Regions from separate parts of the Bacillus sp. LR_5 genome, predicted to be linked through region 3. Evidence: riboswitches for the same ligand, from Rfam matches in the RefSeq annotation. Region 3 holds a riboswitch; each other region holds the start of a gene.
The links. Region 3 has a riboswitch for cyclic di-AMP ahead of RAC86_RS10340 (dicarboxylate/amino acid:cation symporter). Riboswitches for the same ligand answer to the same signal wherever they lie in the genome.
Positions count from the first base shown of each region.

Region 1: it holds a riboswitch for cyclic di-AMP, as region 3 does, so the genes downstream of both, kimA (potassium transporter KimA) here and RAC86_RS10340 (dicarboxylate/amino acid:cation symporter) in region 3, are expected to answer to the same signal.
Region 2: it holds a riboswitch for cyclic di-AMP, as region 3 does, so the genes downstream of both, ktrA (potassium uptake protein KtrA) here and RAC86_RS10340 (dicarboxylate/amino acid:cation symporter) in region 3, are expected to answer to the same signal.
Region 4: it holds a riboswitch for cyclic di-AMP, as region 3 does, so the genes downstream of both, ktrA (potassium uptake protein KtrA) here and RAC86_RS10340 (dicarboxylate/amino acid:cation symporter) in region 3, are expected to answer to the same signal.

Region 1 is NZ_JAVAXX010000009.1:45,754-53,499, reverse strand. It holds gene RAC86_RS03800 (pyruvate oxidase) at 1-495, opposite strand, end outside; partial or broken gene RAC86_RS03795 (NUDIX hydrolase) at 520-1,011, opposite strand; gene kimA (potassium transporter KimA) at 1,070-2,893, opposite strand; cyclic di-AMP (ydaO/yuaA leader) riboswitch at 3,086-3,229, opposite strand; gene RAC86_RS03785 (cellulose biosynthesis cyclic di-GMP-binding regulatory protein BcsB) at 3,365-5,476, opposite strand; gene RAC86_RS03780 (glycosyltransferase family 2 protein) at 5,482-6,744, opposite strand; gene RAC86_RS03775 (DUF2334 domain-containing protein) at 6,737-7,746, opposite strand, start outside.
Region 2 is NZ_JAVAXX010000126.1:7,406-15,151, reverse strand. It holds gene floT (flotillin lipid rafts scaffold protein FloT) at 1-392, opposite strand, end outside; gene RAC86_RS21750 (NfeD family protein) at 413-937, opposite strand; gene RAC86_RS21745 (DinB family protein) at 1,105-1,593, shown strand; gene RAC86_RS21740 (MOSC domain-containing protein) at 1,599-2,177, opposite strand; gene gbsB (choline dehydrogenase) at 2,265-3,473, opposite strand; gene betB (betaine-aldehyde dehydrogenase) at 3,490-4,962, opposite strand; gene gbsR (transcriptional regulator GbsR) at 5,161-5,703, shown strand; gene bslA (biofilm surface layer hydrophobin BslA) at 5,900-6,445, shown strand; cyclic di-AMP (ydaO/yuaA leader) riboswitch at 6,590-6,738, shown strand; gene ktrA (potassium uptake protein KtrA) at 6,811-7,479, shown strand; gene ktrB (Ktr system potassium transporter KtrB) at 7,486-7,746, shown strand, end outside.
Region 3 is NZ_JAVAXX010000035.1:4,803-12,548, forward strand. It holds gene RAC86_RS10320 (acyl-CoA dehydrogenase family protein) at 1-1,129, opposite strand, end outside; gene RAC86_RS10325 (hypothetical protein) at 1,259-1,594, opposite strand; gene RAC86_RS10330 (ABC transporter permease) at 1,689-2,456, opposite strand; gene RAC86_RS10335 (ABC transporter ATP-binding protein) at 2,449-3,375, opposite strand; gene RAC86_RS10340 (dicarboxylate/amino acid:cation symporter) at 3,467-4,705, opposite strand; cyclic di-AMP (ydaO/yuaA leader) riboswitch at 4,779-4,909, opposite strand; gene RAC86_RS10345 (AI-2E family transporter) at 4,958-6,010, opposite strand; gene dctP (C4-dicarboxylate transporter DctP) at 6,160-7,425, opposite strand; gene dctR (two-component system response regulator DctR) at 7,546-7,746, opposite strand, start outside.
Region 4 is NZ_JAVAXX010000169.1:4,521-12,266, reverse strand. It holds gene lytG (exo-glucosaminidase LytG) at 1-694, shown strand, start outside; gene RAC86_RS25260 (YiaA/YiaB family inner membrane protein) at 803-1,066, shown strand; gene ktrB (Ktr system potassium transporter KtrB) at 1,102-2,439, opposite strand; gene ktrA (potassium uptake protein KtrA) at 2,446-3,114, opposite strand; cyclic di-AMP (ydaO/yuaA leader) riboswitch at 3,187-3,335, opposite strand; gene bslA (biofilm surface layer hydrophobin BslA) at 3,482-4,027, opposite strand; gene gbsR (transcriptional regulator GbsR) at 4,233-4,775, opposite strand; gene betB (betaine-aldehyde dehydrogenase) at 4,974-6,446, shown strand; gene gbsB (choline dehydrogenase) at 6,462-7,670, shown strand.

The DNA of each region.
Region 1 (7,746 bases), on a different contig from region 3:
CAAATCATCTGACACGCTCAATACCGCAACGCCTTTTTTGCTGTAGGCGGTCCTGATCGCCTGATTTAAGAGATCCGGAAGTGATTCTGCGCTATGTACCTCTCTGTTGAACACAGCCACGTCCTCAAACATTTGCTCCAGCTTAATCTCCTGGAAATAGTCCCGTCCGACTTCGCCAGAAGAAACCTGTCCTGCAATCGCAAGCACAGGGGCGCCGTCCGCTTTTGCATCATATAAACCATTTAATAAGTGCACCGCTCCCGGCCCTGCGATTGACAGACAGACTCCGACCTTGCCGGTGAGTTTTGCTTCAGCTGCGGCTGCCAGTGCCGCTACCTCTTCGTGGCGGGTTTGAATGAACTTCAGTTGATTTCTTTCGTGTCTTAATTCTTCAATAAACTCATTTATACTGTCTCCGGGGATGCCGTATACATGATCAACTCCCCATTGCTCAAGCAGCTCTGTCATTACTTGTCCTGCAGTTTTATGTGCCATTACGTATCCTCCTTTTTCCTTTTTTCAATACCACAGGAGAAAGGCTTTAAAACCCGGAGACCTGAATCGCTTGCCCAGTCTTCTTTTCAACAGGTCGATCGCCGCGAGCAACCCGCTATCCTTGACGGTGACATTTACATCTTGAGCGCCGTTCTTGAAATCATTGATCTGCCTTCTTCGATTCGGCACCATAAAAAGCGGCAAACGCCCCGGGGAAACCTACTTTAATCCCGCTGTCTCTGTGCCGTCAGCCACTGCTTGTCCGCCTGTTATGCTTCCGAAAAACAGATGCTGTTTATCTTGAAACTTTGGCCTTTGGTAAACACCTATTTTCGCAGAAAGCGCTGCATTGTATCCCGTTTCTTCCAATATCTCCCGCACTGCCGCTTCCTCAGCCGATTCCCTGGGATCAACCCTGCCGCCCGGCAAATCCCATAGAGGGACATCTTTTCGTTTCACCAGCAGAATTTGCTGACTTTCGTTCAATACGATCACAAAAGCACCTTGTGTATACACCGCCATACCTCCTTTTCCCGCAAAAAAGGACCAAGGTGATTCCCTTGGTCCTAGAGCTTTACTTTTTAAAATGATACGGCAGTGTGGCAACCATTATGTCCTTTTTCCAGAACAGCCGGACTCTGAGGAGGAAGGCCGATTGGTTGTGAAGGATGGTGTGCCAGCGTTTTTTCGTTATAAATTGCGGAAACAGCACCATAACGGAAAACTGCTCCTTCTTCGCTTTTGCCTCAACTGTTTCCAAAAACTTATCAAACGGATGGACAAGGCTTCTGTACGAGGAGTGAAGCGTAACGAGACGCACTCCGTTATTAAGCTCTTCCCAGCGTTTTTCGAATTTCTTTTCCTGTTCTCTGTCAAATGACACGTGAACGGCGATCACCTGATCAGACAGTGATTTCGCATAGTGAATCGATTTTTGCACGACGGTGGTGACACCGGCCACAGGCACAATCACAACGGTGCCTTTGATTTCTTCCGGCTCTTTGTCTACGATGCGAAGCTGTTCGCCAACCGCTGTATAGTGATTTTTAATCGCAAAAAACAGCAAAACGACGATAGGCATAAAGATTAACACAGGCCATACGACATTAAACTTCGTCACAAACAGAATGGATAGAACCATAAATGATATCAGAGCGCCGCAGGAGTTGATCAGCATTTTTCCGATCCAGCCTTTTGGTTTTTGCTTGATCCATTTCATGCACATGCCGGTTTGTGAAAGCGTAAATGGAATAAATACGCCCACAGCATATAACGGGATTAAGTGCTCCGTCTGTCCTCCGAATAAGATAATGAGAACAATGGAGGCAAAGCCTAAAAAGATAATCCCATTTGAGAAGCCTAAGCGGTCGCCCCTGACTGTAAACATTCGCGGCATATACTGGTCTCTCGCCAGGTTGAAGGCAAGCTGCGGGAAGGCTGAAAATCCCGTATTTGCCGCAAGAACCAAAATAAGCGATGTGACACCTTGGATGACATAGTAGAACACATTCCGCCCGAAGGTTTCGGACGCAATTTGTGAAACCACTGTTTCATCAGGCTTCGGCGCCGTACCATACCCGTACGCGAGCACCGTGATGCCGGAAAACAGAATCGCCAGCAAAATCCCCATCATCGCAAGCGTTCTTGCCGCGTTTCGCGCAGGCGGGTTTTTGAATGCAGGAATCGCATTAGAAATGGCCTCAACCCCGGTCAACGCTGAGCATCCGGAGGAAAAAGCCTTAAGCAGCAAAAACAGCGTAATGCCGGCTACAGGTGTGCCGAGCGGTGTATGATGGGCTGGCTGGTCTATTTGTCCTGTCATAAGTTTAAACAACCCGACTGCAATGAGAACCAAAAGCGCCACCACAAACAGATAAACCGGGTAGGCAAGAATGGATGCCGATTCCGAAAGACCGCGCAGGTTCAAAATCATAATCACTAACACGAGAAAAATAGCGATCGGCACATGATAATCATGCAATGCAGGAAAGGCTGACGTGATGGCGTCCGTGCCTGCGGAAATACTTACCGCTACTGTTAAAATATAATCAACAAGCAATGAACCGCCCGCAATCAATCCCGGTTTTTCACCGAGATTTTCTTTAGAAACGATATACGCCCCGCCGCCCTGCGGATAAGCGTAAATAATTTGCCTGTATGAAAGAATCAGTGCGAGCAGTAATATGAGAACGCCCACCGCAATCGGAATGGAGTACCAAAATGCGGCAGCACTGATTGTTGCCAAAATGATTAGAATTTGTTCTGTCCCATATGCGACAGATGACAGCGCATCTGAGGAAAGCATAGCCAAGGCTTTTAATTTCGTCAGTTTTTGCTCTCCAGCTGCTTGGGATTTTAGTGGTTTCCCAATCAAAAAACGTTTGATTGAATGATACATCGATGTCTTCCCCTTTTAATTTCTCATTTTTCAATTAAAACAATAAAACATCAGTGTCTTGCTCTCACATGTTGATGATAGTCCTTTCTGCTATGATGTCTCTGTATGCGATTTGCATTCAAAAATGAACAATAAAAAACACAGAGGCAAACGGATGCCCCTGTGCCATAACATCGAACACAGGTTTCATTCATCTCCTCTCACGAACGCTTACGAGGTTAGCTGACGGATTCGGGCATATGAGAGTTAGCCCTACCTAAAAAGGATTCACCCCAACGGCAAAAAGCCGTTCTATTGGGTCCCCCGCTCTGATTTCAGATTAAGCGATTTGTTTTCTAAAAGAGATCATACTCCCGTTCCCGCACGTTGTAAAGAGGCTTATTGGCTGAGAGAAAAAAATAAAATGACAGGTTCCACAAATGGAATTTACTTACCAAAAATAAAAAAACAGAGGCTAAAATCGCCTCTGTTTTATTCTGTATCTGTCTTTCTTTTTCTGCGTCTTACGGCAATCCAAATGAACACTGCCGCAACCACCATAATGAGTGCCAGCACACCAATATACATCCATTTCTGGCTATGATCCTGTGTTGGTTGTTCTGCATCGGAACTGTTTGTTTCCGATTTGAGCTGCTGGTGGTTTGTAAACACCTGCTGGCTGTTTGTTTCATTAAGGACGGTTGCCGACTCATCGTTGCTGTTCAGATAACTGATGATCTCTTTTGTGACAGCCGCGCCATCTCCTTTTGACGGTGCAAAGACAGCCATTGTATAGCGTGAATCCCAAACCGATGCTTGGGTAAATACCACTTGTTTTGTCGTCTCATTCAGCATCTCGAAACCAGATACATCAAACGATCCGTTCTTTTCCTGCGGCACAAGCAGATCTGATGATTTCTCCTTCAGAAGAGAAAATTGATTGATCCCTCCTATGAAAATGAGGTTTCGTCCTTTTGCATCATTTGCTGTAACGTCAGATGATTTCTTTACCGTATATGAATGCTGTGCTTCGCTGCCAAAGGATTCCGTTACGAGAGAAAGCTCCTCTAGCTTCGATTGGCTTACGGTGTCAGGAAGCACGATTAACGTTGTTTGATCCTGGTTTCCGGCGTAAGGCAGCGGCCACTCTTGAAAATCCGCTGAAGGAGACATGCCTTTGATGGCGTATGATAATGTACTGTTTTTATCGATAAAAACCCACTTTTCTTCATCAGTCGTATTACAAGGGTTGTTTTCCTTTAAACCGGTCGTGACGAACTGAATATCAATGTAGCGGTTTTTTTGCAGCAGCTTAGGGTCCACTTTCACTGTGACATGATAGAATCCGTTTTTATCTTCTTTTCCTAATTCATCAAGCCGGACCGAGTGCGGCTGGCCGTTGATCATCACTTTCAGTTCTGCAGCCTGAGAGGCTGACTCGTTTTCAGCCGTTGAGGCTTGAATCGTTTCAGACTTTTTCAGTTTAAGCGACAGCTTCGCCGATTGGTTTTCATCTAAAACAGCCGAAGTCGGATAAAAATAATGTGCTGAAGATGTTTTGTCGGCTCCAATTGTGATATCACCCGCTCCAAAATTCTCAAGGGTCAGCTTATCGCTTTCTTTTTTTTCAGTCTGCTGAAGCTTGCTGATTGAAAGTGTATCGCCGCTGAGCTGGCCTGTATATGTCTGATCTGTCATCACGCTGATTTTTTTAGTGAGCGCGTCCTCGGACGCCGCTTGCGCAAACAGAACCGGCTGCTGTTTGCCCTCTGCTTTCAGCACCCGCTCCGCAAGCAGAAGGTTTTCTCCTTTTGCATGTAGCCCAGCTTGCTTCAACAGTTTTTTCACTTTGCCGTTCCAATGCTTGTCCACGCCGATAACAATCGTCGGCTTATCGATTTTTTTCAGTTCAGATTCCGTGACATACGCAATACTGACACTGCTGTCCACCGTTTTCAAATAGCCTTCTGTTTTAACAGCAGCTTCTATTTCTGCTGAACTAGGATTATCCGGAATGACGATAGCTGTTTCTTCCGCTGTATTTCCAGATTGGGCGAAAGGATACGGATAATGGTCCAGCGACGTTCCCTTCGCTTCACTGCTGTCAGCAAGTGTCAGCCGGCTGTCCGGATAAATTTTGATCCAGTTGCCTGATGTATCCTGTCTGACGCACACGCCCTCTTTCATTACGCCGTAGAATTTCAGCGATACGTTGTGATAGCCTTGCGCAGACTGGCTTTTATTCAGATTCAGCTTCACTGTTTTCCGTTTGGAATCACCATCAAGCTTTAACGTCTTGACCGGTTCATCATCAATGACAGCCGTTAACGATGATGGAGAAATTAAAAGATTTGATGCCTCGTATTCGATTACCAATTGCTGATTGCCCGAAGAGGCGCCTGCCGGGATCTGGTACGTCAGCTCTGCGCTGTCTTTTGATCCATACAGTGTAATCAGCTCGCTTGTCAGCACCTGCTGTTTGGCTTGTTCTTGGCTGCTTTTTCCAAGGAGCGAACCGCTGACCTGTACGTCTTTGGCAAGAGCCGTTTGTCCAGTCATCGCCAGCAGCATGAAGCTTGTGAGAAAAATCATTATTTGTTTCAAAAAGGTCACCCGCTTTTATGTTGATTGTATCGTTCTGTCTTGTACCATTTGACCTCTTGCTTGAATAGACGGTGCTTGATTTCTACGAATAAAGAGTAGATAACAAGCACAATCCATGCCTGAGAGTATGTGAAGTACATGAGAAATACGATAAAAAAGTTTTGCTTGTTCATTTCTGTTTTTTCAATGCTCAACGTAATCATGACCTCTGTCATAAATAAGAAAAACGCCAAAATCCAGAGAATCATTGCCAAAAATCCAACAGACAAATGCAAATCATAAAACAAATTCACTACAAAAATCGTATTTGACATGATCACGCCAAAGAAAAACAGAAAGTACGTAAAGAAAAAATAAAACAAATCAAAGATAATCCGTTTTCGTTTCAGCTTAAAAAACTGCGCCAAAAATTTGAGCACGACATATTGATTGCCGCGCGCCCATCGGGTGCGCTGGCGCCACCATACCTTCCATGTTTCCGGTTCCTGCTCCCACGTGATGGCGGCAGGGAAAAAGCGGATGTGATAGCCGAGATTATACACCCGGATGGTCAGCTCAGTGTCCTCAGCGAGCGCTTTGTCATCCCAGCCTCCGAGCTTTTCGATAATGCTTCTGCGGATCGCGAAGTTGGTGCCTGGGATCGTGGCGATTTTGAACCACTTCCATCTGCCTCCCTGGGCCATCCACTGAAAACAGATCGTTTCGATATTAATAAACCTCGTCAGCAGCGTCTTTGCCGCATTGATGACGCGGAATTTCCCTACCACGGCGCCTGCCTTTTCGTCATTCATCAGGCCGAGCACGAGGTAATACACAGCCATTTTCTCAGGCGTGTTGTCGGCGTCATACACACAGATCACATCGCCGTTCGATTCGGCAAAACCCGAGTTAAGTGCAGAGGATTTTCCTTTTCCTGCATTTGGCGGCTTCGTAATCACCATTTTGATGAAATCGTATTTCTCGGAAAATTCATTGACGATATCACCCGTCCGGTCTGATGAATTATCATTAACGACGATAATCTCCAGCCGGTCCTTCGGATAATAAAGGTTGACCATGGCCTTCAGCGTCTGCCGAATCACAACCTCTTCGTTATGCGCCGGGATGAGGACGCTGACCTTCGGCAGTTCCTTCATGTTTTCTCTCCACTTCGGGATATTCCGTTCGAAGGTCATATAGTGGCGAAACCCGCCCTGCATGAGGAACATGTGGTAGAGAAGCATAACCCATATTAAACTTAGCGAGATAAAGAACAGCGTATTACCCAAGGCTTCTTCTCTCCTTAAAAATTCGTTTTTTCAATGTGGCTCTCAAGTAAAACGTATAACTGACAAACATGATGACAAATAAGAGCACAACAGCGGAGAGAATCCATAACGCCTTTTCCAGAGGGGTTTGCCGGTGATGATCGAAAAACTCGTCAATGGCGCTTACGCCGTTTTTCACCTGAATCGTTCCGTCACCGCTTGTATGAATTTCCACTTTGTCTGTTTTGACGGTTTGTTTCGTTTTCTTTAAATCAAGCCATTCACTGTCTGGAATGCGTTCCATCTGATCAACCAGCTCCGGCAGATATTTCATCCCAAGGTACGGGTGATAAAATCCTCCAGCTACTCCGCCTTCAAAATCAATCATCTGGGAGATATGCTCCTCCATCTCACCGAGCGGGTTTTGCTTCGATGTGTCGACAAAGCCGATCGTTTCCGGATAAAGCGTCATTCCGTGCAACATCGAAGGAGCAGTCACAAACGGAGGTGCACCGGATGTTTTCCATGTTGTGCTGCTGAGCTGGACCTGGCCGAAAATGCTTGTAAAATACTGCGAGGCGATTTGATAGCCATATTCGGACATCGTGTAATGCGGCGCTTCAAACGCCAGCGGGTAAAGACCCGATGATGTCAAATCCTCGATGGCACGCGTCAGTTTTTGTTTTGTATACGTTTCTTCCTTTTCCCGAAATGGTTCGAGATAGCTGTGATAGGCTTGTTCGTTCGGGAAGTCCTGTTCTTTCTCCAAAATGGACGGGGGGTCTTCGGCATTTCCGGATGTAATCGGCTGATCCGCCTTTGCATCCCAAAATTCAAAGCCCTCTCCTGTTTCACTGTAGCGATAAGCGTGAGTATAGCCGTGAACAATGATACTGCCGCCCATGCTTTGCAGCTTCTTCAGCACCTTGACCATCTTCGGTTGATCAGACAAATACACTTTGTCGCCTGTTTCCGGATTCAAGTAAACCGGAATGACCGCCAGGATAAAAGGAATATGCCGCT
Region 2 (7,746 bases), on a different contig from region 3:
CGGTCGTCTTTTGATTTCCCTAAAAATTGTTCGGCCGCTGTAGCGATTTCTCCTATAGAACCGCCGATTTTAATAATCGCAGTTCCATCGGCCATTACTGGCACTCCTTGTTCTGTATAGACTTCAGGTGTCGAAACATCGAGTTTGCTTGATAATAAGCTTAGCGGCTCTGCCTGCTGGAAGACGGGAAGGACAAAGGTTCCTCCGCCGCGGACGATTTTAATACGGTTGCCGCCTTCATCGACATGAACATTTTTATTGCCCAGATAGCTCCCTGTTACAATTAACGCTTCATCAGGCCCTGCTGTACGATACTTCGTAATAAACACAGCTATTAGTGCAATTAATAAAAAGAATACAACTCCGATGATCATTATAATCGGCATTGTCATATCAAATTCCTCCTTTTATGTTAAATGGGTTCATGCGGAGTAACCGAAAGAACTCCGTTTTTGACATCTACGACTAGCACTCTTGTGCCATAACCGATCTGTTGATTTTCAAAGCTGATCGCTGACTTCGAGATGGTGCCGCCTATCCCTTCAATGACCACTTCACCAAACCCGTCAACAGGAACAGCTGTAATCACTTTACCGAGTCTTCCTCTGAGATCATCTTCTCTATATGCCAATGATTCTTCTGCAGATGATAATGGCACCAGTACAAAGATGTGAAGCAATACCACCAGCATGATCGAAAGGATGCAAGATAAAAGCGCAATCAGCAAGCTTGACAGAGGCAATACGAGTTCACCTATATATCCGCCCGCTGAAAAACATGTGAAAAATGAGAGCACTAATGTCGGATTAAGAAACGGAATGCCTTCTGGCAGCCCTGCAAATACATCTCCGAAAAACAGAAATAACAGCGTAAGGCTGCCCGCAATAATAAGCGTATAAAGATAAATTGTTTGTATAGGTACTCCAAATAACTCCAATTTCCTCATCCTTTCTTCATCAATGCATTGATGAACGGCTGCCGTTACCATTAATACGAGACACCCCGGGAAAAGTTTCAAAATTTTAAGATAAGTAACCCATTTGAAGTGCTTTATAAATGATAATTGCTTATATATATGGTAATGTCATTTTAGGAGGAGATATGATGAGTATCTTTAATGAAGCCAGATTAGAAACGTGGAACGAATTGAAAGGACTTTCTGACGAAAAGCTGAATCAAAAGCCTTCTGCTGAAGAATGGAGCATACGGGAAGTTCTTGACCATTTGAAAAAAATCGATATGACCGCACAAAAAATGTTGAAGGAACGTGTACAGGACGCTCCGATTAAAGAAATTGAAGAAAAACCGCTTGAGGTAGCACAGGACAGAAATAATAAACGGAAAGCCCCGAGTCATCTTGAGCCTGCGCATGATTTTATTTCAGGCAGCCAAATGAAACGTGAGCTTGATGTGGTAAGAGAGCAGCTGACTGCTGCGATTGCCTCTCTGAAAGAAGAAGATTTTGAAAGAGTGCTTCCGCATCCTGTGTTTCAAGAGCTGACTGTCAGACAGTGGATCGATTTTATCGGCCATCATGAAAAACGGCACCTCAGCCAAATGAAAGAAATTAAAGAAAAGATAGAAAGGGCCTGATTTAATCAGACCCTTTCTGCTTTTCGTTTGACTTTTCGCTGATAGGAATGAACTTCTATTTCATCACCTGTGTAAACAGCACCAGGTCTCTCCACAATACAGACAATCCCTCTAATGCCCAGTGCGTGGCGGACGAAAGCCGACGCCAGCTTCGGTTGGTCCGGATAATAAGACTGAATGACTTCTCCCGGCTGGATACACGGATCATTTTCGCCCTCACACAGCAGAGCCGCTCCGCTCGGAAAAATAATCCGGCTTCCTTCTTTTAATGAAGTAAGATCTGGCATACCGCTGACTGCCACATTCGCCCCGAGCCATTCCGGCAAAATTCTCGGCACTCCCATTTTTAAAGCGATTTCGTTGCATTCCTCTATTGAAACAATTGAAATTTGTCTGCGGTTGAAAATTTCAGTCCCTCTTGAAAACATTGGTTCTCTGGCTCCCGCTTTTTTGGTCAGGCCAAAATGCAAGTCGCCGGGGATGCCGCCATAATCAAAATCAAGCTTGTCCATTTGCTTTGTTACGAAGCTTTTTGTATCTGCGATATATAAGCCTTCCGCTTTTGCAGTCATACGCTTCCACATCAGCTGGCACCTTCCTTCTTATCTAAAATTTCCACCTATGCTTCATTATCCCAAAAAATCCCGCTCTGTAAAGGAGCGGGATTTTGATTATACAGTTTTAGGCGTAAGGTTAAAGCAGCGCTTGTAGATCCAGTTGTATGCTTTTTCATTTAAATCTCTAGGGTTTCCGAAGGTTTGCGGATCTTTCATTGCTTCTTTAGACAAGCGTTCGATCATATCAGGTGATACTCCCTGCTCTTCTAAAGTCGGCACTTCTAAATCTTCGACCAGATCATACATCCAATTGACAGATGCTTTCGCAGCTTCTTCTGTTGTCATCTTGCTTGTATCAATACCGAACGCTTTCGCAATACGCGCAAACTTCTCAGGATAGCCCTTCCAGTTGTATTCCATGACAGGGCCCATCATCGCCGCTACACATTGGCCGTGAGCGACTGGGATAATACCGCCAAGCGTTTGGCTCATCGCATGAGCCGCGCCCGCTGATTCACTTCCGTAAGAAAGGCCGGCAAGCATCGCAGCCTGCGCCATTCCATACCTTGCTTCCAGATCCTCTCCGTCAGCAAATGCCCTCTTAATGTAATGAGCGGCATACTCAATCGCCATTAAGGCAACCGCATCCGTGATTGGCTGTGCAAATTTCATTGTATAGCACTCAATGGCATGGGCGAGCGCATCAATTCCCGTCATAGCTGTTACATGCGGAGGCATTGAAACATGAAGCTCAGGATCAATGATGGTCAAGTGCGCTGCAATCAGCGGACCGCCCGTGTTGAATTTGAATTCTCTTTCTTCATCTGTGATAACCGCCCATTGGGTTACTTCTGATCCTGTTCCAGCTGTAGTGGGAATTGTCGTCAGCGGAGGAATGCGGTTTTCCAGCGGTTTTTTCCCATCTGCCGCTTCATAATCAAGCACGCTTCCTTCGTGAGTCGCTTCTACTCCGATTGCTTTTGCTGTATCCATGGAGCTTCCGCCTCCGACTGCCACCAAACCATTACAGTTCTCTTTTTTGTAAAGCTCAGATCCTTCATTCACCAGACGGACAGGCGGGTTTGGCTCAACTTTATTAAAGAGCACCACTTCAATGCCTGCTTCTTTAAGTGATTCGATTACAGGATCAGCAACACCGGCTTTATAAATCCCTGGGTCTGTGACAAGGAGCGCTTTTGAAACGCCCAGTGCAGCTACTTCCTCACCCGTATGCTTGATGGCTCCGATTCCATGCTTAATCACAGTCGGAATTTCAAATGTGTGGAATTTCTGCATGCTTTCTACCTTCATATTTAATGTCATGATCAATCTCCCCCTCTTATGAATTGAACCAGTTAACCGCTGCCGGTTTTGTATTGCGGTATACATGTTTGACTTCTGTGTATTCTTCAAGGCCTATTTTTCCAAGCTCGCGTCCGAACCCGGATTGCTTATATCCGCCCCATGGCGCTTGTGCAAAGTACGGATGAAAATCGTTGATCCAAACGGTTCCCATTCTCAAGCGGGCAGCTACCCGTTCGCACTTTTCAATGTCTTTTGACCATACCGCTCCAGCCAAGCCATAGATGGTATCATTCGCAAGCTCGATTACCTCTTCTTCAGAGCTGAAGGTTTCGACTGTCAATACAGGACCGAAAACCTCTTCCTGAACGATTCTCATGTCAGAATTACAGTTTGAGAAAATAGTAGGTTCATAGAAAAAGCCGTTTTGAAGCTCAGGATCTTCCGGGCGTTTGCCTCCTGTCTCCAGCTTCGCGCCTTCCTCTATTCCGATCTCTACATATTTTTCTACCTTTGCCCTGTGCTCCGCCGAAATAAGCGGACCGCTTTCTGTCTCAGCATGAAAACCGTTTCCGAGTTTTATGCGTTTTGCCCGTTTGACCAGCTCCGCCAAAAATTGATCATGAATGGCATCCTCAACAAGCAAGCGGGAACCTGCAGAGCATACTTGGCCGGCGTGGAAAAATACAGCGTTTAAGGCCTGATCAACCGCAACTTCTAAATCCGCGTCCTTGAAAACAATATTTGGATTTTTCCCGCCCAATTCAAGCGCGATCTTTTTGACGTTTCCGCTTGCCGCCCGCATGATGCTTTTGCCTGTTTCAATTCCGCCCGTAAACGAAATCAAATCGACGTCTTTGTTTACGGCAAGTTCATCGCCTACTGTGGCTCCCGGTCCAAGGACAAGATTCGCGACACCTTTTGGAACACCGGCTTCTTCCATCAGCTTAAAGACTTTGATTGTCGTCAGCGGCGTAATCTCACTCGGCTTCATGACGATTGTGTTTCCTGCGGCCAGTGCAGGGGCGATTTTCCAGCTCGCTTGAAGGAGCGGATAATTCCATGGAGTGATCTGGCCGCAAACCCCGATTGGCTCCCTAATAATTTTGCTTTCTGAATCAGGAATCGGAGATGAAATGATCTCTCCGCCATCTTTGTCTGCCAAGCCGGCGTAATATTGAAAAACATTGGCGATATCGTCCATATCGGCCTTGCTTTCTTCGAGTGTTTTTCCTGTATCAAGAGATTCAAGCTCAGCCAGCTCCTCAAGGTCGCGTCTGATTAATTCCGCAATTTTCAGAACAATTTTTCCGCGTTCAAGCCCGGATAGCGAAGACCATTCTCCTTTGTCAAATGCTCTGCGTGCGGCTGCGATTGCTTTGATGGCGTCCTCTCGCCCTCCCTCGCTTACAGTTGCAATTTCTTCTTGATTAAATGGGTTGATAATACTGCGGATCTGTTCTTTTTCGGCACTGATCCATTCTCCGTCAATGAATAATGTTTGACTCATATAAGCCTCCTTGACGTAAATAAAGTTTGTTAAATAAAAATTTAATGTTTTTAACAACCTTAATCTAACATATGGTTTTTAAACTGTCAAAGTCCCATTTTGATTTTTCTTTTTGACTTTTCCTCATGTTTCGTTAAGATAAAGAACATAAAGAAATAACTTAACGAATTTAATTTTCTAAAGGAAAAGAGGGTCAGTATGGATGAAAATCCAGAATTTGCAGCTATAGAACAGGCTCGGGATCTTGTTATTGACTCCATTGCTGAAACGATGGATCTTTACGGAATTACCCGCAGTGTCGGGATTTTATATGGGACGATGTATATGAGGGATGAGATGACGCTTGACGAAATGCGTGAGGAGTTGCAAATGAGCAAACCAAGCATGAGCACTGGCGTCAAAAAGCTTCAAGACTTAAATGTAGTGAAAAAAACATTTCACCGGGGCATCCGCAAGCATACATTTGTGGCTGAGAAGGATTTCTTTAAATTTTTCACAAATTTCTTTCCACCTAAATGGGAGCGGGAGGTTCAAGTGAATGTAACAGCGATCGAGGAAGCACAAGCTGATTTACAAAAGGTTTTAAGCAAGGAAGATCTCGATGAGGATATCAAAAATGAAGCACTGCAGTTATATGATCAGCTGGAAAGCTCTAAAGCTTACTATGACTGGCTGAAACGGCTTGCTGAATCGGTGCAGACCGGAGAAATTTTTAAATTTATACCGATCGAAACAAAGTAAAGCAGAAAACGCCTGGGAAACCAGGCGTTTTTTTGATGTAACTACTACAAATTTGAAAAATACGGGAAAAACACCCCATTTACTTCCAAAATATTTGATGGTAATTTTATGTAGGTAAAATTTGTATTTGGCCTTCAGAGGAGGTGAAAAGCGGGCAGGCCTGTTTAATTTATCATTTTTTAGGGGGAATTTTGTTATGAAACGCAAATTATTATCTTCTTTGGCAATTAGTGCATTAAGTCTCGGGTTACTCGTTTCTGCACCTACAGCTTCTTTCGCGGCTGAATCTACATCAACTAAAGCTCATACTGAATCTACTATGAGAACACAGTCTACAGCTTCATTGTTCGCAACAATCACTGGCGCCAGCAAAACGGAATGGTCTTTCTCAGATATCGAATTGACTTACCGTCCAAACACGCTTCTCAGCCTTGGCGTTATGGAGTTTACATTGCCAAGCGGATTTACTGCAAACACGAAAGACACATTGAACGGAAATGCCTTGCGTACAACACAGATCCTCAATAACGGGAAAACAGTAAGAGTTCCTTTGGCACTTGATTTGTTAGGAGCTGGCGAATTCAAATTAAAACTGAATAACAAAACACTTCCTGCCGCAGGTACATATACTTTCCGTGCAGAGAATAAATCATTAAGCATTGGAAATAAATTTTACGCAGAAGCCAGCATTGACGTGGCTAAGCGCAGCACTCCTCCGACTCAGCCTTGCGGTTGCAACTAATGTAAAAGACCGGTTAACGCCGGTCTTTTTTGCGTTTTACCCTCCCCTTTTTCTCTAATTCCCGTTATCTTTTTTCTGGTTTAAAATTTAAATTGACAAACACTAGAAACAGGAGTAAATTCTTGAGTGTTCAATTTCATACAGTCTCTTTTACCGCTTAATCAAACACGAACGGGGGAACCAACGATTGGCTGTTTTTTTAACAGCCTTGGGGTGAATCTTACTAAGTAAGAGGGGGTACTCTGAATCCCTAATCCGACAGCTAACCTCGTAGGCGTATACAGAGAGGAGGTCTATTATCGACCATTCTTTGCAATGGTCTTTTTTGCTTCAAAAACGTTAATTCACTAAGGGAGATATGAACATTGGGAAGAATTAAAAATAAGCAATTTGCCGTGATCGGGCTGGGCCGGTTTGGCGGCAGCATTTGTAAAGAACTTCATAGAATGGGGCATGAGGTCCTTGCGGTTGATATCAACGAAGAAAAGGTCAATGCATATGCTTCTTACGCCACTCATGCGGTAATTGCCAACGCCACCGAAGAAAACGAATTGCTTTCATTAGGAATACGCAATTTTGAATATGTGATTGTTGCCATCGGAGCAAATATTCAAGCGAGTACGCTGACCACCCTATTATTAAAGGAGCTTGATATTCCAAATATTTGGGTGAAGGCTCAAAACTATTATCATCACAAGGTGCTTGAAAAAATCGGCGCTGACCGGATTATTCATCCTGAAAAAGATATGGGAGTTAAAATCGCACAAAGCCTTTCAGACGAAAATGTTTTGAATTACATTGATCTATCTGATGAATACAGTATTGTCGAGCTGTTGGCTACGCGCAAGCTTGATTCAAAATCGATTATTGACCTGAATGTAAGAGCAAAGTACGGCTGCACGATCCTGGCCATCAAACATCATGGAGATATCTGTCTTTCCCCCGCGCCTGAAGACATCATTCACGAGCAAGATTGCCTGGTGATCATGGGCCACAAAAAGGATATTAAACGTTTTGAAAACGAAGGGATGTAGACAAAAGTGACACTTCAAAGGGATAAAGTGATCAAATGGGTTCGGTTTACACCGCCTCAAGTGCTTGCCATTGGTTTTTTCCTTACCATTATCATCGGGGCTGTCCTATTAATGCTTCCGATTTCCACTACGAAGCCATTGTCATGGATAGATGCCCTTTTTACTGCGGCTTCCGCTACAACTGTTACAGGGCTTGCTGTTGTCGATACCGGTACTCAATTTACGGTATTCGGGCAAACAGTTATTATGGGGCTGATTCAGATTGGC
Region 3 (7,746 bases):
CCGCAGCCAGCTTTTGGATCACCGCGTCATCCATCGGCGGGTTATGGAGACCGGCGCGCACATCACGGTAATAGCGCTGAAGCGGGTTGGTTCGTTCAAGGCTTTTGGCTCCGACAATTCTCATCGCTTTATCGACGATAGACAGCGCAGCATTTGTGACGATATGTTTCGCCGCACCGAGCTCGCTTCTCAAGTGAGGGCGGCGCTCCGGATCGTCATATAATTGAGCGATATGGAAAAGAAAATGTCTGGCATTGAGCAGTTCAAGCTCCATTTCGCCTGTTCTTTGCTGTACGGCCGGAACATTCTTGATCGGTCCCTTCAAACTGTTTGGAGAATACTCAGATGCAAATTGCACCGCATAGTCTCGCGCCGCTTGAGCAATGCCAAGATAAATCGCCGGGATGTGAAGCAGCCAGCCATTCGGCTTAGCTCCCCGAGGTCCTTGAAGCAATTCCACCAGTTTCTCCTCATCAAGCGTTACCTCATTCAGTACAAGGTCATGGCTTCCAGTCGCCCGCATCGCGATCATATCCCACGTTTCTTCAATCGACAAACCGGGATGATCTTTATGAACGAGAAACACGCCTGTTGTTTGTTTTTCCTCAATCCATGCCGTCACTAAAAAATAATCCAGTGCTTGTGACATCGTCGTAAAGGTTTTTCTTCCGTTTACTGCCCATTTGCCATCCTTTTTGACGGCGTTTGTACCGGGACGCCCTCCTCTTGTCGGGCTTCCGGTTTTCGCTTCTGTCGCCGCCCTGTTGATGACGGCTCCGTTTTGAACTTCCTTTGCAATATACGCAAACACGTCTTTATCCCAGCTATTGCCTTCTCCAAGCTCTCCAATTACGCTCAAATGCCAGCCGATGCTCAGTGCTGCCGGAGCATCTCCCCGTGCCAGCCGTTCTTGAAACAGGAGCATATCGTAAACAGAAATGCCTCCTCCTCCATGAGATGCCGGCAATGTTAATGCCGTATACCCAGCATCACGCAGTTTTTGTATTTTTTCTAAAGGAAAACGTCCTTGTTCGTCATCTTCAGCTGCTGTTTGCTGAAATTCATCCGCAATCCGTCCGATTTTCTCCATCCATTGCCGCTGTTGATCGTTTTTTATAAATAATGACATCCGGCAGCCCCCCAAGTTTTAATTCCGATAAATTTAATATGTATTATAGATTTCCTGCCATTATTCCGCAACTGTTAACCTTTTGTCCGGTATAGAAAAACACGCCGTTCCCCCAAGGGAACAGCGCGCTTACACAGGATTTGCATCCCGGTCTTGTTTCATGCCGAGATAAATCAGCATATATGTCAGGTAACCCATTGTCATCACCAGGCCGCCAAAGAAAAAGCTCGAGAAAATTGGCTCTTCAAAAGCAGTCACTGCCGCAAGCACAATCCAGCTGGCATACAGATAGATGATAAAATAACGGATGCCCGTCTTCATTTTATATATCATGTACAGCCCCACGAGAGAGAACAACCCAAGCGCGAGTCTGAAATAAACAAGATGTTCAAACTGAAACATGAATGACACAAATGAGAATCCAAGCAGCAATACAATCGGTAAAGCGGTAATAAAGTTCCTCAATCGAGACACCTCCGTCAGTACCTTTAGTATAAACCAAAATATCAAATGATATTGATTTACGTGAGCTTTTTCACAAAAATGTCATTCCTTGCCTTTACACCCGGACATCCCGTTTACAGAAGCACCACCAGCCAACGGCGATGAAGAATATGGCATGTATGATGATAATCCCTGCTGAAAATAATGGTGTCATGCCGGAAAACAACGCTGTTGCTCCGCTTCTGTATTGCGTAAAGTCAGTATTGGCAAAAAGCAAAAAGCTGCCCCATTTGTTTTCAAAGAGCTTCATGAGCTGGACAAGTGTACTCGCTCCGTATAAAACGACAAAAGAAACAACAACTGCTACCGCGCTGTTGCGGAACAGTGAAGAACAAAGCAGCCCGAATAATCCCATCATTACGGCTTCAAGCCAGTTTGAGCCGATCAGCGCTAAGGTGTTGATCAGCAATGTCTTTGATTCCGCGCTCACGGATGTGCCGAAAAAGACGAGACCGAATAATAATGCCAAAATGTAGTATGCCAGATACAAATAAAAGCTGACCATTACGACTGTGATTAATTTTGACCAAAAAACCTTTTGGCGTTTAACAGGACGGATGAGCAAAAATTTGATCGTCTTTTTATCAAATTCCATCGAAACAATTGTCGCTGCAATCACGATCGTTAAAGCCTGCAGCAGGATGTTCAGACTCGGTGTATACGATAAATAGCCGATGAAGTTTTCATCCGTTCCGGCACTGATGACAATCCGTTTAATGATCAAGGCCATGAAAAATTGAAAGACCGCCATCAGGATAAGAGATACCAACGTGACCTTCCGATTAAAAAGTTTCATATGTTCATTCCAAATTAATTTAGACAAGCTCTTCTCCCTCCTCTTGATGAACAGTTGTCGCTTTTATGAATTCATCTTCAAGTGATTGCGTATAAGGCGTAATGGAAAAGACATTCAGGTCTTGTCCGACAAGTGAACGATTCAGCTCCGGAATGTTTTCTTTTGCTACCTCAACAACAATCGCCCCGTCTTGCCGCTCTGCTTGATATTGATTGCCTGCCAGCCAATTGAGCGCTTTTTCTTCCGGCTGCACTTCAATGATCGCTTTTTCTGTTTTTTGATCTGTTCCATGTAAGCTGACTTCCGCTTTGATCTCGCCTTTTTGAATGATGATGACACGGTCACACAGATCTTCAACCTCACGCAATAAGTGAGTGGCGAACAGGACTGCTGTTCCTTCCTTTTCTGCGAGCTCCTTAATATGATCGCGAAAATCCTTCATGCCGGCGGGATCAAGACCGTTTGTCGGTTCATCTAAAATAAGAAGCTTCGGCCGGTGAAGAATCGCTTGTGCAATACCAAGACGCTGGCGCATGCCAAGGGAATAGGTTTTCACCTTATCATGAATCGCTGATGTCAGCCCTACACGTTCCACTACTTCATCAAGCCGTTCATCCGTTATTTTTTTGTGCATATTCGCAAAGTGCTTGAGGTTTTCCCATCCTGTCAGGTACGGATAGAACTCAGGATTTTCGACGATCGCTCCAACCGCTTCCATCGCTTTTTCAAACTCTGTATCATGCTGAAATCCGCTGATTGTCACACTTCCGCTGTTTTGTTTTAATAACCCGACGATGATACGGATGAGTGTTGTTTTTCCGGAACCATTAGGACCGAGCAGGCCGATGATTTCGCCCTCCATGACGTCCATTCTGATCTGTTTTAAAATCTGTTTAGACCCAATCTTTTTATCGAGGCCTTCAATATGTAAAATCGGCTCAGCCATAAAGCCTTCCTCCTTTTTCGACAAAAAATAAACAGTGCCCAAAAATTAGGCACTGTTTGTATTATAGCATTTGTTGCTTCCAAATGTTTGGTTAAACCGATAGAGTCGGCGTTTGCTCAGGCTGTTTGTTCTTTTCTGTTTCTGTAATAATGACGGCGCAGGCCGCGTCTCCTGTTGTGTTCACCACTGTACGGAGCATATCAAGCAGACGGTCAATTCCAAGAATTAATCCGATTCCCTCGACAGGCAGGCCGACAGATTGAAGCACCATGGCGAGCATAATCAAGCCGACTCCAGGAACACCAGCGGTGCCGACACTTGCTAACACTGCCGTCAGTATCACCATCAGCAGCTGAGTGAATGTCAGATCATGCCCGAATACCTGCGCAATGAAGACAGTGGCTACCCCTTGCATGATGGCTGTTCCGTCCATATTAATTGTAGCACCGAGCGGCTGGACGAAGCTGCTGATCGGCTCAGGCACTTTTAATTTTTTCTGGGCCACATCCATGGATACCGGCAGGGTCGCATTGCTGCTGGAAGTACTGAATGCAACGACCATTACCTCTGAGAAATTTTTAAAGAACGTAATCGGATTTCTTCTGGCTATAAGCGCAACCGTAGATCCGTAGGTAACGACTGCATGTATCAGTAATGCAAGGGTTACCACAATCATGTACAAGCCCATCGCTTTCATTGCGCTGAACCCTTGGCTTCCGATAGCTGTCGCAATCAGACCGAATGTACCATACGGAGCGAACTTCATTACAAGATTCACCAGGTACATCATCAATTCATTTCCTTGTTCAACAACTTTGAGAAGCATATCCGCTTTTTTTCCTAGCATTGTAATCCCAAGCCCGACAAAAATGGCAAAAGCGATAATTTGCAGCATATTTCCTTCCGTCATCGCTTGCACAGGGTTGGTCGGAATAATGTTTAACAGGGTGTCCGCAATACTTGGCGCTTTTTCAGCAGTGAATTCGGCAGACGATGTATCATACGTTCCAAACTCTCCCGGTTTGATGACAAGAGCTAAAATGATGGCAATGGTAATCGCCACTGCTGTCGTGACAAGAAAATAAGAAATCGCCTTTACACCGATTCTGCCAAGCTTCTTAGGATCGCCCAGCCCGGCTACTCCGAGTGTCAATGAGAAAAAGACAATCGGAACGACAAGCATTTTAATGAGGTTTAAAAAGATAGTGCCCAGCGGCCCGAATACAAACTTATTTAAATTTTCAAATAATTCAGGTGATGTTACGTTAAGAATAATCCCCGTCACCGCACCTAGCACCAATGCAATGATTATCTTTGTAGCCAGTTTCATCCGCATTCCTCCCTTTTTTGAAAAAAAGCCCGCGAGAGACTCCCGTGGGCTTTGGCTGTAACTTCAAACCACAGGACTCTCTCTTCACGCTGATGAGGTTAGCTGACGGGTTCGGACGAAGAGATGTCCGTTTTTCAGATGAAAAATTAACCCCAAAAGATTGGGTCCCCCACTCCTTATAAAAGGATTAAGCGTGTGGCTTACTATTGTATGATTTAGTTTATTTATACAGAAAAGATCCAATTTTGTAAACTATTTTTTGTTACTTTTCTCTTGGAATCTTTTGGGTCCTTCTTCCTTGTTGGTGACATCAAGAATATCTAGGAGAAACACAAAGATCGGAATCCCGATAATTAGACCCCAAATGCCGAAAAAGTGCTCAGAGAAAATGAGTACTGTGAAGGTGAAAAAGATCGGCAGCTCCGTTTTCGCAGACATCAGCTTCGGATTTAAGAAATACGTTTCGATCGCATGTATGGCGAATATGACAAGCACAATGTAGAGCACATACATTCCGCCGCCAGTGCTGTAAGCGATAATACTGAGCGGGATCAGAGAAATGACGACGCCTGCTACAGGGATCAATCCAAGGAAGAACACCATAATAGAAAGCCCAAACAGCTGCGGGAAATGCATAATCCAAAGCGCGATAAACGTCAGAATACAGTTGACGAGCGCAATGATGAATTGAGCCTCAAGCACCTTGCCGAACGTTCTTGCAAATTTGCTTCCGAAAAAAGCAATTTCCTCATAAAAGACCGCCAGTTTGCTCGTTTTAAATTTCGCCATGAATTCAGAAAGCCGTTTTTTCTCAAATAAGAAAAACATGCTGAGAATGAGCGCCATTACGATCTGCAAGCCGAATGTGCTGATATCGGCCAGATACGTATACACCACATTGAAACCCTCTTTGACATATGAACTGACATTAATATCTCCGAAAACACTGGTGATCTCATCAAAGAAAGGGATGGTATCCGGGTGATACGCAATATGTTTAATCTGCTTTACCAGCTGCTGAATCTGCGCCGCGACGACAGGATAAAATACAAACCCCCCGACTGTAAGCAGCACAGCCAGCAACATGTAAAGAAACGTAATGACCACCCGCTGGCTCACACGGAAGAACTGGCTTAAAAACTGCCGTACGACAAGCTCCAAACGATCCATAAGAAATGCGAAAATGAAAGTCAGCAATATTAAGTTGATCATGCTCTTAAATAGGTATAACACACCAGTTAACACGACAAAGACGGAAAAACGCCTTACTCCCGGGTGCTGAAAAAATTTAACTAAAGCGGCCATTTATACACTCCTGTTAGGACAAACGTCCTTCATTCAATATAGTATCCATTTGTAAATTATATAACAAAAAAATGCTGAGGTCTCTGTCCTCACCTTAATTATTCTTAAACAATTAAAAAAACGGCCCCATGGATGGGCCGTTCTTTTTTTCAGACTGCTGTTTTCATTTTTTTCATGCCTTCAACAGCCTCTATGCTTTTTGCTTCATCGAATTCATTTTCGCTTTTTGCAACAATAATCGTGGCGATTCCGTTTCCAATCAGGTTCACAATCGCTCTTCCTTCACTCATAAAACGATCGACCCCAAGCAGGAGTGCAAGACCCTCCAGCGGAATGACCTGAAGCGCTGACAGTGTTGAGGCAAGGACGATAAATCCGCTTCCCGTCACACCGGCTGCTCCCTTCGATGTCAGCATCAGAACGAGGATAATTGTAATTTGCTGGCCGATGCTGAGGTCTACTCCAAACACCTGTGCCAGAAAAACCGTCGCCATTGATAAATAAATGGATGTGCCGTCAAGGTTAAATGAATAGCCCGTCGGAATAACAAGCCCGACAACCGATTTCGAACAGCCGTAGCGCTCCATTTTATCCATCATTCGCGGAAGCACCGATTCTGAAGAGCTTGTGCCAAGCACGATCAGAAGCTCATCCTTAATGAAGCGCAGGTAATTCCACAGGCTGAATCCGTAAAGCTTGCAGATGAGATTTAAAGCAACAAACACGAACAGGAACATCGTAATATAAACAGACATCATTAAGCTTGCCAGAGGCTTGATGGAATCGAGACCGAAGTGCCCGATCGTATACGCCATCGCCCCGAATGCCCCGATTGGCGCGGCACGCATGATGTAGCCGATGATTTTGAAAAAGACGTGAGAAATCTTGTCGAAGAAATCAATCACGCTTTTCCCCTTTTCACCTAATGCTGCAAGACCGACTCCGAAAAGAATAGAAAAGAATAAGACCTGCAAAATGTCCCCTTTTGCGAAGGCATCAACCATGTTGGACGGAACAATGTGTGTGATAAATTCAATCCAGTCGATTCCCTGACCGCCATTTTGCGTGTATTGTGATACATCTCCCTTTTCAAGCTTGCTGTAATCAAGACCCGCGCCCGGCTTCATGATATTGACGACAAATAAACCGATAATGAGTGCGAGGGTAGTGACAACCTCGAAATAAATAAACGCTTTTCCCCCTACTTTTCCAACCTTCTTCATATCGCCCATTTTTGCAATCCCGAGAACAATTGTGAAGAAAATGATTGGGGCGATCACCATTTTAACAGCGTTGATAAATGTATCGCCAAGCGGTTTCATTTCTTTGCCGACATCCGGCCAGACCAGTCCGACAATGACCCCAATGATGACCGCAGTTATGACCTGAACTGTTAAATTTTTAAACAGTTTCATATCCTGCATTCCCCCTGTCCTATTCACCTTTGTGTCTTTCTTACTAGAATGATAGCGTTTTCATACAGTCTGGGGAAGTTTATGATCATAACGGACATTTTGGTCTTTTTGGTCTCAGATTTATCCTTTAAACACGTAGCGGTTGACGGGCCTGCCGACTCCGCCGTATTGAACGTCCAATTTAATGGTTCCGGTTTTTTCAAGATAATCAAGGTATCGTCTAGCTGTCACTCTGGCGATGCCGAGCGCCTTGGCGACCTCTTCCGCAGAAAGAGATGCAGTTTGCTGTTTCAAAAAAGCAGTAACTTCATTCATCGTGAA
Region 4 (7,746 bases), on a different contig from region 3:
AGACAGCCTGTCCGGACATGCACAAATTTTGTATGAGAAATATCATGTCCTCCCCAGCATCACGATCGCTCAGGCCATACTCGAATCCGACTGGGGGAACAGCGAGCTTGCTGCTCAGGCCAACAACCTTTTTGGCATAAAAGGAAATTATAAAGGCCATCATGTCACGATGGAAACGGACGAATTTGAAAAAGGGAAAAGAAAAACCATTCGAGCGAAGTTTCGAAAATACAGCACGTTTTTTGAATCTATGGATGACCACGCCCAATTGTTTGTCCGCGGCACATCGTGGAATAAAAAGAAGTATAAACCGGTGCTTGAGGCCGGGGATTATAAGGAAGCGGCAACTGCATTGCAAACATCAGGATATGCTACAGACCCTGACTACGCTGATAAAATCAGCGCTATTGTGGAAAAATACGATTTAGATGAGTACGATGAGGTAAATCCATCGCTCAAATCAGTGGATTTAAAAGCCGCCATTAAAGACAGTGCCGTTCAAGACATATGGTCCAAGCCTTCTACTGATGATCGGTCCATAAAGCTCACCTCTGCCCAATCTTACGTCGGCAAAGACATAAAGGTTGTATCTAAAAAGCAGAAAGGCCAGTCCGTATGGTACCAATTTCAAATCAATGATAAACTCATCGGCTGGATTGATGATTCAGCTGTTGAAATAAAGGAAGCAACCTGAGCCCTTTCTCCTGGTATTTTTAATTCTTTGTTCCATTCAGGGGAATTTGAGGTATAATATTCCACGGAAGTTATCACTTATTGACTATGCTTTCAGGAGGGAACAAAGGTGCAGAAATATAGACGGAGAAACACGGTTGCCTTTACAGTACTAGCTTATTTCACTTTTTTTGCGGGAGTATTTTTGTTTAGTATCGGACTCTATAATGCTGATAATCTGGAACTCAATGAAAAAGGCTATTACATCGCTGTTATGATACTTGTAGCGGTCGGTGCGATTCTTACACAAAAAGTGACCCGTGATAATGCAGAGGATAACGAAATCATCGCGGAACAGGAAAAAAGACAAAATCAATCTCATATCGAATCATAAAAAATCCGGCGCCTAAATCGCCGGATTTTTTGTTATTACCCCGTAAACACCTCGCCGTCAGGGTAACGAATATTTGATTTCTCTGTTTTCGCAAATGAAAACACGAACGTCAAAGGACCAATTCTTCCGATGAACATGATAACAATAATGATACATTTCCCCGCTTCTGTAAGTTCAGGAGTCAATCCCATCGATAAACCGACAGTTCCGAATGCGGAAAAAGTTTCAAACACAATTTGAATAAACGGCGCTTGCTCTGTGATCGTCAGGGCGAATATCCCTAAAAACACGATGAACAAACCGGTGACGCTCACAGCTAAAGCTTTAATGATAATCGGATATTTGATGGAGCGGCGGAAAATAACCGTTTCTTTTTTACCTCGCAAATAAGCGATCACAGACATTAAAATCACGATGAACGTAGTCAGCTTAATGCCGCTCGCCGTTGAAGCACTGCCTGCTCCGATAAACATTAATAATAAAGTAAATACAATCGTTCCTTCTCTCATACTTCCAATATCAAGAGAATTGAAGCCAGCGGTTCTTGGCGTCACAGCTTGAAAATAGGAAGCCCATAGTTTATCTCCTATATGCAGGTGGCCGAGCGTGCCGGGATTGCTGTACTCTAAAATAAAGATCACAAGCATAGCGACCGCATTCAGAATCAGGGTTCCTGTCAGCATGATTTTCGTATGTAGAGAAAAGGCTTTAAATCGCCGATTTTTCATAATGTCAAACAGAACGGTAAATCCGATTCCTCCTGTGATAAATAAGAAAGTAATCACTAGGTTAACTGTAGGATCGCCAACGTAGCTCATCAAATTATCCGGCCACAACGAAAACCCGGCATTGTTAAAAGCAGATATTGAGTGAAACAGACTGGCAAACAAGCCGGATGCCCAACCATACTGGGGCACAAGCCTGATGGATAAGATGAGTGCTGCTATCAACTCAATACTGATGGAAAACAGAAACAGGACTTTGACAAGGCCTATGACGCCGCCGATTGTCGGCTGGTTTAAGGCTTCCTGAACCAGCATTCGTTCTTTTAATCCGATTTTTTTCCCTAATATCATGACGATCAAAACAGCAAAAGTCATAAATCCAAGCCCGCCGATCTGAATCAGCCCCATGATGACAGTTTGCCCGAAAAGTGTAAATTCTGTACCGGTATCGACAACTGCAAGCCCTGTAACGGTTGTAGCCGAAGCTGCAGTAAAAAGGGCATCTATCCATGACAATGGCTTCATTGTAGAAATCGGAAGCTTTAACAGCACAGCCCCGATGATAATGGTAAGAAAAAAACCAATTGCAAGCACTTGAGGCGGTGTAAAACGAACCCATTTGATCACTTTATCCTTTTGAAGTGTCACCTATGTCTACATCCCTTCGTTTTCAAAACGTTTAATATCCTTTTTGTGCCCCATGATCACCAGGCAATCCTGTTCGTGTATGATGTCTTCAGGTGCGGGAGAAAGACGGATATCTCCATGATGTTTAATGGCCAGGATCGTGCAGCCGTACTTCGCTCTTACATTCAGATCAATAATCGATTTTGAATCAAGCTTGTGTGTTGCCAGCAGCTCGACAATACTGTAATCATCAGATAAATCAATGTAATTCAAAACGTTCTCATCAGAAAGGCTTTGTGCGATCTTGACGCCCATATCCTTTTCAGGATGAATAATGCGGTCAGCGCCGATTTTTTCAAGCACCTTATGATGATAATGGTTTTGAGCCTTCACCCAAATATGTGGAATGTTAAACTCCTTTAATAATAGGGTGGTCAGGGTACTCGCTTGAATATTCGCTCCGATTGCAACGATCACATATTCAAAATTGCGTATTCCTAACGATAGCAATTCGTTTTCTTCGGTGGCGTTGGCGATCACCGCATGAGTTGCGTAAGAAGCGTATGCATTTACCTTTTCTTCGTTGATATCAATCGCAAGGACCTCATGGCCCATTCTGTGAAGCTCTTTGCAAATGCTTCCACCAAACCTGCCCAGTCCGATCACGGCAAATTGCTTATTTTTTATTCTTCCCAATGTTCATAACTCCCTTAGTGAAATTAACGTTTTGAAGCAAAAAAGACCATTTCGAAGAATGGCCGCTAATAGACCTCCTCTCTGTAAACGCCTACGAGGTTAGCTGTCGGATTAGGGATTCAGAGTACCCCCTCTTACTTAGTAAGATTCACCCCAAGGCTGTTAAAAAAACAGCCAATCGTTGGTTCCCCCGTTCGTATTTGATTAAGCGGTAAAAGAGACTGTATGAAATTGAACACTCAAGAATTTACTCCTGTTTCTAGAGTTTGTCAATTTAAATTTTAAACTAGAAAAAGATAACTGGAAAAAGAGGAAAAAGGGGGAGGTCAAAAACGTAAAAAAGACCGGCGTTAACCGGTCTTTTAGATTAGTTGCAGCCGCATGGCTGAGTCGGAGGAGTGCTGCGCTTAGCCACGTCAATGCTGGCTTCTGCGTAAAATTTATTTCCGATGCTCAATGATTTATTCTCCGCACGGAAAGTATATGTACCTGCGGCAGGAAGTGTTTTGTTATTCAGTTTTAATTTGAACTCGCCAGCTCCTAACAAATCAAGTGCCAGAGGGATTCTTACTGTTTTCCCGTTATTGAGGATCTGTGTTTCACGCAACGCACGTCCGTTCATTGTGTCTTTCGTATTTGCAGTAAATCCGCTTGGCAATGTAAATTCCATAACGCCAAGGCTGAGAAGCGTGTTTGGACGATACGTCAATTCGATATCTGAGAAAGACCATTCAGTTTTGCTGGCCCCTGTAATTGTTGCGAACAATGAAGCTGTTGACTGTGTTTTCATAGTAGACTCAGTATGAGCGGAAGTTGATTTAGATTCAGCCGCGAAAGAAGCTGAAGGTGCTGAAACGAGTAAACCGAGACTTAATGCACTGATTGCCAAAGAAGATAATAATTTGCGTTTCATAATAAAATTCCCCCTAAAAAGTTATAAAATATACAGGCCTGCCCGCTTTTCACCTCCTCTGAACGGCCAAATACAAATTTTACCTACATAAAATTACCATCAAACATTTTGGAAGTAAATGGGGTGTTTTTCCCGTATTTTTCAAATTTGTAGTAATTACATATAAAAGAACAAAAAAACGCCCGGTTTCCCAGGCGTTTCTGTTTTACTTTGTTTCAATCGGTATAAATTTAAAAATTTCCCCGCTTTGCACCGATTCAGCAAGCCGTTTCAGCCAATCATAATAAGCTTTAGAGCTTTCCAGCTGCTCGTATAACTGCAGTGCTTCATTTTTGATGTCCTCACTGAGACTGTCTTTGTTTAAAACCTCTTGTAAATCAGCCTGAGCTTCTTCAATTGCTGCTACATTTACCTGAACTTCCCGTTCCCATTTGGGCGGAAAGAAATTTGTGAAAAATTTGAAGAAATCTTTTTCAGCTACAAATGTATGCTTGCGGATGCCCCGGTGAAATGTTTTTTTCACTACATTTAAGTCCTGAAGCTTTTTGACGCCTGTGCTCATGCTTGGCTTGCTCATTTGCAATTCCTCACGCATTTCGTCAAGCGTCATCTCATCCCTCATATACATCGTCCCATATAGAATCCCGACACTGCGGGTAATTCCGTAAAGATCCATCGTTTCAGCAATGGAGTCGATAACAAGATCCCGAGCCTGTTCTATAGCTGCAAATTCTGGATTTTCATCCATACTGACCCTCTTTTCCTTTAGAAAATTAAATTCGTTAAGTTATTTCTTTATGTTCTTTATCTTAACGAAACATAAAGAAATGTCAAAAAGAAAAATCAAAATGGGGCTTTGACAGTTTAAAATTCGTATGTTAGATTAAGGTTGTTAAAAACGTTAAATTTTTATTTAACAAACTTTATTTACGTCAAGGAGGCTTATATGAGTCAAACATTATATATTGACGGAGAATGGATCAGTGCCGAAAAAGAGCAGATCCGCAGCATTATCAACCCATTTAATCAAGAAGAAATTGCAACCGTAAGCGAAGGAGGTCGAGAGGACGCCATCAAGGCAATCGCAGCCGCGCGAAGAGCATTTGACAAAGGAGAATGGTCATCTCTATCGGGGCTTGAACGCGGGAAGATTGTTCTGAAAATTGCGGAATTAATCAGGCGCGACCTTGATGAACTGGCTGAGCTTGAATCGCTTGATACTGGAAAAACACTCGAAGAAAGCAAGGCGGATATGGACGATATCGCCAATGTTTTTCAATATTACGCCGGATTGGCAGATAAAGATGGCGGAGAGATCATTTCATCTCCGATCCCTGATTCAGAAAGCAAAATCATCAGAGAGCCAATCGGGGTTTGCGGCCAGATTACGCCGTGGAATTATCCGCTCCTGCAAGCGAGCTGGAAAATCGCACCCGCACTGGCTGCAGGAAATACTATCGTCATGAAACCAAGTGAGATCACGCCGCTGACGACAATCAAAGTCTTTAAGCTGATGGAAGAAGCCGGTGTTCCAAAAGGTGTCGCAAATCTTGTTCTTGGACCGGGAGCCACAGTGGGCGACGAGCTTGCCGTAAACAAAGACGTCGATTTGATTTCGTTTACGGGTGGAATCGAAACAGGCAAAAAAATCATGCGGGCAGCAAGCGGAAACGTCAAAAAAATCGCACTTGAACTTGGCGGAAAAAATCCAAATATCGTTTTCAAGGACGCAGATCTAGAGGTTGCGGTCGATCAGGCATTAAACGCTGTATTTTTCCACGCCGGCCAAGTATGCTCAGCTGGTTCCCGCTTGCTTGTTGAAGATGCCATTCACGATCAATTTTTAGCAGAGCTTGTCAAACGGGCAAAACGCATAAAACTCGGAAATGGTTTTCACGCAGATACAGAAAGCGGCCCGCTTATTTCGGCAGAGCACAGGGCAAAAGTAGAAAAATATGTAGAGATCGGAATAGAAGAAGGTGCGAAACTGGAGACAGGAGGCAAGCGTCCGGAAGACCATGCGCTTCAAAAAGGCTTTTTCTATGAACCTACTATTTTCTCAAACTGTAAATCTGACATGAGAATCGTTCAAGAAGAGGTTTTCGGTCCTGTATTGACAGTCGAAACCTTCAGCTCGGAAGAAGAGGTTATCGCGCTTGCGAATGATACCATCTATGGCTTGGCCGGAGCGGTATGGTCAAAAGATATTGAAAAGTGCGAACGCGTAGCAGCCCGCTTGAGAATGGGGACAGTTTGGATTAACGATTTCCATCCGTACTTTGCACAGGCGCCATGGGGCGGCTATAAGCAATCCGGGTTCGGACGCGAGCTTGGAAAAATAGGTCTTGAAGAATACACAGAAGTCAAACATGTGTATCGCAATACAAAACCGGCAGCGGTTAATTGGTTCAATTCATAAGAGGGGGAGTTAATGATGACATTAAATATGAAAATAGAAAGCATGCACAAATTCCATACATTTGAAATTCCGACTGTGATTAAGCACGGAATCGGAGCAGTCAAGAATACGGGTGAAGAAGTAGCTGCGCTTGGCGTTTCAAAAGCACTCCTTGTCACAGACCCTGGAATTTATAAAGCCGGCGTCGTAGATCCTGTTATCGAATCACTTAAAGAAGCAGGCATTGAAGTGGTGCTCTTTAATAAAGTAGAGCCAAACCCGCCTGTCCGTCTGGTGAATGAAGGGTCTGAGCTGTACAAAAAAGAGAACTGTAATGGTTTGGTGGCAGTCGGAGGCGGAAGCTCCATGGATACTGCAAAAGCAATCGGAGTAGAAGCCACTCACGAAGGAAGCGTGCTGGATTATGAAGCGGCAGATGGAAAAAAACCGCTGGAAAACCGTATTCCTCCGCTGACGACAATTCCGACAACGGCTGGAACAGGATCAGAAGTAACCCAATGGGCGGTTATCACAGATGAAGATAGAGAATTCAAATTCAACACGGGCGGTCCGCTGATCGCAGCGCACCTGACCATCATTGATCCGGAGCTTCATGTTTCAATGCCTCCGCATGTAACAGCCATGACGGGAATTGATGCGCTTGCTCATGCCATTGAGTGCTATACAATGAAATTTGCGCAGCCAATCACGGATGCAGTTGCCTTGATGGCGATTGAATATGCCGCTCATTACATTAAAAGAGCATTTGCTGACGGAGAGGATCTGGAAGCAAGATACGGAATGGCGCAGGCTGCGATGCTTGCAGGTCTTTCTTACGGCAGTGAATCAGCGGGCGCGGCTCATGCGATGAGCCAAACGCTTGGCGGTATTATCCCAGTCGCTCACGGTCAATGTGTGGCTGCGATGATGGGACCTGTCATGGAGTACAACTGGAAGGGCTACCCTGAGAAATTTGCACGTATTGCGAAAGCGTTCGGTATTGATACAAGCAATATGACAACAGAAGAAGCTGCGAAAGCATCTGTCAATTGGATGTATGACCTGGTCGAAGACTTAGAAGTACCGACTTTAGAAGAGCAGGGAGTATCACCTGATATGATCGAACGTTTGTCAAAAGAAGCGATGAAAGATCCGCAAACCTTCGGAAACCCTAGAGATTTAAATGAAAAAGCATACAATTGGATCTACAAGCGCTGCTTTAACCTTACACCTAAAACGGTATAACTACATGTCCCGCTCCTTTACAGAGCGGGATTTTTTTGGATAATAAAGCATAGATGGAAATTTTAGAGAAGGAAGG